One region of the Pseudoalteromonas sp. NZS11_1 genome, then DNA from elsewhere that is predicted to be linked to it. Evidence: predicted binding sites of a transcription regulator. Region 1 holds the regulator's gene; the other holds the start of a gene.
The links. Region 1 encodes LexA, which represses DNA repair genes until DNA is damaged. Its sites were predicted from a motif close to TACTGTATNNNNATACAGTA; they were not measured.

Region 1 (3,426 bases):
TACCTTCTTCGTTTATGTTCGTCCATGTTTCGTTTATAAAGCCGGGATTCGCATCTTTTTTAACTGCAAAATCAGGTACCCACCAAGAGTGAATAACATCGTCAGAAGTCATTAAAAATCGTACTTTTTGATTTATTGGCAGTACGAGAGGTTTATCAACCTCAAGTAAGTAGTTAGGATTTTTATCTGCAAGATTCGCTATTTCATCTTGCGGGGTAGATAAAATAGAGTAGAACTCTACATCTTCACCCATATATTCATAATGCCATTTCCATTGCGAGCCTGTAATTTTAATAGTGAGATCAGCTTTGCTGGCATCTTCCATTGCAATTAGGGTTTTAGTGGCTGGTACTGCCATAGCAATTAAAATAACAAACGGGATTGCAGTCCAAAGTATTTCTACTTTAGTGCTTTCGTGAAATTGGGCAGGTACAGCCCCTTTAGATTTGCGGTGATGAATAAGTGCCCAAAACATAATTGCGAACACTATCACCCCAATCACACAACATATTATAAATATGGTCATGTGCAGCTGATATACATTATTGCTTATATCGGTTACGCCTTTGCGCATATTGTATTGGCTGTTAGCCAAAACTGGGTGCGAAAAAACACATAATATAAGCCACAAGGTAGAGGTCAGTTTACCCATGTGACGGCTCCTTTGATGCTATTGCGAATGCAAAGCGAAGAGGCATACGGCTTAAACGCCAATTCGTTATTTTTATTTTTTTAGTCAATCTCATTTAATATTGATTGGTTTTGCTGCGCCAACAACGTGTTTGTGTATATTGTGTGTTCTCAAAACTAAAAAGCTGTGAGTTATTATTAGCTCAGCACATTAATAATTAGCTAAAAAATGAACAACAAGCAAGTTTTAGTATAAAAAACAATCAGGTGATATTGAGTAATTAATAAAAAATCAGTAACCAACTAGGTAACAGGAAGTTCAAAAGATGAGCAAAACAAAGGGGTTTAACGCATTCGAAGGGGGAAAATATAAGTGCAAAAAAATTTACAGCTTAAATTGTCAGTGAGCTATTTATGCCCTATTTTTAGTGCGAATTTAAAACAAAAAATGCGTACTAATTAGTACGCATTTATAAAACTGCTTGTTTAAAAGCTATTTTTAAAGTCACATCCAATCAGCGTTTCTTATAACGCCAACGGCTAAGCCTTCAATATTAAAAGACTCATTCTCAAGATCTACTTCAATAGATTCAAAATCGTCGTTTTCAGCATGAAGTAATACTTTACGACCCGCTTTCTCAAGACGTTTTACAGTTACGTCTTCATCTAGGCGGGCAACAACAACTTGCCCGTTTTCAGCGGTTTGAGTACGATGTACAGCAAGTAAATCACCATCCATAATACCAATATCTTTCATGCTCATACCGTTAACGCGTAGTAAAAAATCTGCAGCCGGTTTAAACATTAATGGATCGATTTTGCAGTGACTTTCAACGTGCTCTTGCGCCAAAATAGGTGAACCAGCAGCAACACGCCCTATAAGCGGTAAACCTAATTGTTCTGGCTCTTCTTCTTCAATTAACTGAATACCACGGCTTGCACCTGGTTTCATTTTAATTGCGCCTTTTTTAGCAAGTGCTTTTAAATGTTCTTCAGCAGCATTGGCACTTTTAAAACCTAATGTTTGCGCTATTTCAGCACGTGTAGGAGGCATACCAGTGTCTTTAATAAAAACTTTAATTAGTTCGAGTATTTGAGCTTGGCGGTTCGTTAATGGTCGCATACAACTGGTTTTCCATACAGTACATTTAACTGTGAGTATATACAGTTAAATAAAAATCGCAAATTTAAATTAAGCCTTAAAATAGCCAAAGTAATTTCACTTGTGTACATTTTAGGGATATAACTAAAGCTAGATTTATAAATGATTAAAAAAGCAAAGGAGTCATTATGAGTATTTGGTACCAGCCCATCACTTTAGAGCTGTGCAAGCAGTTAGAACAAGGCATTGATGGCCAAGGAACATTAATGAAAACCATGGGAATAGAAGTCACTGAAATTGGTGATGATTACTTAGTAGCCACTATGCCGGCAATTCCTGAGCATCATAATCCAATGGGAATGGTTCACGGCGGTGCTAACGTTGTACTTGCCGAAACAGTTGCCAGCTATGCAGCTAACTTTGTTGTCGATTTTACAAAATTTTACTGCGTGGGGCAGGAAATTAGCGCAAGTCATTTAAAAGCATCTCGCAACGGCACTTTAACAGCAACGGCAAGAGCGTTTCATATTGGCAAACGTAGTTCAGTGTGGGAAATAAAAATTACAAATAGCCGCAATGAGCTGTGCTGCGTATCAAAAATGACCGCAGCAGTCGTAGAGCGAAGATAGTTACTTTTCGATTGGGTAAATTGTAATTTCCATACCCGCACCAATCGCAGATATACGTAGTAATGTATCTGCATCTAAGGCTTGATTAAAGCACTTAGGTGAAGTGCCTGATTCAAAACCAATATCAAACGTTCTACGTGAACAGCTTAACCATTGTTTTAGCGCGTTACGCGAACACGATTCAATAAGCTCACATATATGGTTTATTGCTTTGTCAGGCGTGTTTACTACACCTGTTGCTTCAATACGCGCTAATTGACGGTATTCGTCTTTGTCATAATGTAAAATCGTCGCGACTTTTTTCAAGTCTGCCACTAGCAAACTAATATCTTGCTTTGATTCAAGCTCAAGATCTACATTTAAAAATTGAATTTCCGACATCGTTTCGTATTTATCCTCTAATAATTTCATTGCAAACTTTAACGCAGTTTTACCGTTATACCAAATCAACTATGCTCTATTAACCACTTTATATAGATATTTCGCAGCTTTTAAGTATTTTTTAGCGTTTAAAGCTAGCTGGATATCAAACACTCAGCTCAATTAAACAAATAAGTCATGTTAGCAATTTAAGTGTAATCTTTTTTATTTTTAAATGATTACAGTAAGCTATAGTTTAAACTGCGACAAAATGTCGCAGTAACTAATCCCATTAATGTAATAAACTAGCCTCTAAAAATAATAAGACTAAAACATGAATAAAAAAATATTTAAGTATGCTCGCAAGTTACATAAATGGCTCGGTTATTTGCTCGCATTACAAATTTTAGCTTGGCTATTAGGTGGTTTAGTCATGAGCGCTATCCCTCTTGATAAAGTTCATGGGGAGCATCTTGCAACACGTACTCTTAATAACCCATTTACGCAGGCTGATTATGTTGCCTCCCTTGACGATATTGCATCTCAGGTGGTTAATCCAACACAAATAATTTTTGAGAACTTTTTAACCACACCTATAATTACAGTAATAAATAAAGATGAACAGCAAAGCTTTAACGGTATAACAGGCCGGCCTTTTGAGCCGCCAACTAAAATACAAATTACCGCAAATGCTAAAGCACACTT
Region 2 (3,426 bases), on a different contig from region 1:
GTGTTTTTTGTTAGCTATTAAGACAAAAATGCAAACTTGAAAACAAACAAGGCTGTTAATATCCAAACACTAATACTGACTTGATCTTGCTTACCGCACAAGACTTTAACCGCCGTATAAGATATAAAACCAAGTGCAATACCGTGCGCAATCGAAAACGTTAATGGTGTCATTAGTAATACCACAGTAACAGGAATTGCATCGGTCATATCATCCCAGTTTACAAACTTTAAATTTTGCAGCATCAGAACAGCGACATATAAAATAGCGCCTGCCGTAGCATAAGCCGGTACCATTTGTGCAAGCGGTGCAAAAAACATCATTAGTAAAAAGCAAATACCTACAACTACAGCTGTTAAGCCAGTACGTCCGCCAACAGATACACCAGCAACCGATTCTATATACGATGTAGTCGTAGACGTACCTAGCATCGCACCTGCAATTGTTGCTGAGCTGTCAGCACTTAATGCGCGCCCTAAACGAGGCATGTTACCCTTTTCATCAGCTAAACCTGCTTTTTGAGTTACCGCAACTAATGTACCCGAAGTATCAAAAAGATCGACAAACAAGAAAGCAAAAATAACACTCATCATTGATATATCAAAAGCGGCTGCAAAATCTAGCTGCATAAAAGTAGGCATTATTGATGGTGGCATAGCCATAACACCGTGATATTCAACAAGCCCCAAACTTAAAGCAATGCCAGTCACTAATAAAATACTAATAAGCACGCCACTTTTAAAATCGCGGTATAAAAGCGCTGCAATTACAAAAAAGCTTAATATAGCCAATAACGGTCCTGGAGAAGTAATGTCGCCCAACTGCACTAATGTTGCCGGGCTTGAGACAATAATGCCTGCATTTTTAAGGGCAATTAATGCTAAAAAAGCACCTATACCCGTTGCGATTGCTCGCTTGAGCACCAGAGGTATGGCATTAATAATCCACTCTCTGACTTTAAATAAGCTTAAAAACAAAAATATACAACCCGACATAAATACAGCCCCTAACGCGGCTTGCCAGGTATAACCCATTCCTAATACGACACCATACGTAAAAAAGGCATTTAGCCCCATACCAGGCGCTAATGCTAATGGATAATTAGCCCATAAACCCATTATAAAACAGCCTATCGCAGCTGCTATACATGTCGCTACAAATGCAGCCCCTTGATCCATCCCAGCCTCTGCGAGCATAGCCGGGTTTACAAATACAATGTATACCATAGTTATAAAGGTAGTTAGGCCAGCAACGCATTCGCGTTTAACTGTTGAATTATTTTCGCTCAGTTTAAATAAGGCTTCGAACATAATAAACTTGTGATAGTAAAAAGTGGCGAGATTTTAACATAAAAATTATCTTTTACAGGACATTTTACCTTGCTATATACTAAACTGTTAAAGTAGTTAAAATAATAAATGAACCAATATGCTTAAAACAACACCTTGTGAGCAAGACTTAGAGCAACAGCTAGATAATATTTTAGGTTTTGTTACTCAACCCGAAAATACCTCTGTGCCCGTTGATAATAAAAAAGATGAGCAAAGTACGTTAAATAAAGCCCTATATTATTTAAAAAATAATCAAGCTCCATTGGCTGCAAAATGGATGCGACTTGCTGCAATGGCGGGAAACCATAGAGCACAGTTTTATTTAGGTTTATTTTTTGTGAAAGGTGAAGGCGTGCCACAAAGTGTATTTCATGCTGTAGCTTGGTTAAGCTTAGCAAGTAGCCAAGGGTACGCCCCTGCCACTGCAGCGGTTACAGATATACGCAAACATATCGAAACTAAGCGATTTAAAGATGCTCAATGTTATGCGGCAAGTTTGTACGAACAAATTCACCAACTCCAGTTTTCTCATATGATCCCTCGCACGAGTGAAAACACATAAGCTAACTATGGCAGAAGTACTGTATGCAGTGTTAAAAAATACTGTATATGGTTACAAAGATAATCCTATACAGTATAAAACCCCAAAATGAAGACACTACGCAAAAATTTATTTTTAGAATACCTTCTCAAAAACAACCCTATAACAACCTGATTAATAAAGAATTATAAATTAAAAAATAAAAATAATGATCAAAAGCTGAATAACTGTACAAATAAATAGCATAAAAGGCTTGCACGAAAGCACTGTATAAACTACTGTATATGAATACTGTATAAAAACCCAGTGAGTGAACCTATGTTACAGCCTATTACCGTAAGAACAGTTAAAAGTTACCAACAAGATGAGCAAAGCGATTGCGTGAATTTGATTCAAATTGAAGATGAAATTTCAGCGACCTTTGAGCTTTTAAAAGTATTACACCAATACAATAGCTCTAATGCATGGACGTTACTAATTGCTCCAGATCATGTACCTAGCAAAGCTTTACTTGACTCATGCTCTATTGATACAAGTAAATTACTTGTTATTAGACAAAAGCACTTAGTAAATTTAGAGTATGTATTAAATTCTGCATTACATAACGGAAACTTTGCAGCGGTAATTACCTGGACCGATATAGTTAATAACCAACTACTTACGAATTTATCATTCGATTTAAGTAAAACGAATACAAAACTATACTGTTTTACTAAAAAGTCTCAAACAACAGAGATATCACTCGCCCAATAAGCTTGTTAAACTAATGTTTTAGACTTTGTATTATTATTATGACTTCACTCAATACCACATTATGTTTTTGCAGCAGTGGGCACAATTATGCCGATTGCTGCGAGCCACTTCACTTATCTGTTAAGCAAGCTGACTCTCCTGAACAACTTATGCGCTCACGATTCAGCGCTTATGTTCTTAAAAATGCAGAATATGTTTATCAAACCTACGCAAAAGAAAAACAAGCTGAAAATCCGGTTAAAGAAATCAATGATTTTGCTAACAGCTGTCGATTCATAAATCTTGATGTAATTGGGTCAAGCCATGATGACAATACTGGGACTGTAGAATTTAAAGCCCAATATTTTTATCAAAACTTATTTTGTGAGCTTCACGAAAAATCGCAGTTTATTAAAGAAAACACTCAATGGCGTTATTTAGATGGCACTATATATCCTGTTGAAGATATTAAAGTGGGCAGAAATGATGACTGCCCATGTGGTAGCAATAAAAAGTACAAAAAATGTCATAGCGTGTAATAAATAATCTTATTTAATATTTATCACCTACAAGGTGTTTTTAAGTGGCAAAGTGATTTACTAGCTAGCTAAACTTAAAAACACACTTGGTTACGACCTTGCATTTTGGACTCATACATTTTTTCATCTGCGATCTGCAAGGTGTTTTTGTTATTTACATACGGTTGTAGGGTTGCACCGCCAATACTAATAGTCACAAAGTCATATTCTGAATATCTGTGTAATATTCCTAAATCGACCACATTTTGTTTAATTTTATCAGCAACACAAATTGCACCTTCAG

Region 2: the regulator LexA is predicted to act here: its motif matches at 2,149-2,168, upstream of I6F44_RS11630 (SulA-like leucine-rich domain-containing protein).

The regions. Positions count from the first base shown of each region.
Region 1 covers NZ_JADYXK010000017.1:13,542-16,967, reverse strand. Annotated here, with positions in the region: gene coxB (cytochrome c oxidase subunit II) at 1-652, opposite strand, end outside; gene lexA (transcriptional repressor LexA) at 1,136-1,753, opposite strand; gene I6F44_RS12675 (PaaI family thioesterase) at 1,921-2,361, shown strand; gene I6F44_RS12670 (hypothetical protein) at 2,362-2,742, opposite strand; gene I6F44_RS12665 (hypothetical protein) at 3,056-3,426, shown strand, end outside.
Region 2 covers NZ_JADYXK010000014.1:86,506-89,931, reverse strand. Annotated here, with positions in the region: gene I6F44_RS11640 (NCS2 family permease) at 18-1,310, opposite strand; gene I6F44_RS11635 (tetratricopeptide repeat protein) at 1,429-1,893, shown strand; gene I6F44_RS11630 (SulA-like leucine-rich domain-containing protein) at 2,191-2,625, shown strand; gene I6F44_RS11625 (YchJ family protein) at 2,664-3,143, shown strand; gene I6F44_RS11620 (diguanylate cyclase) at 3,218-3,426, opposite strand, start outside.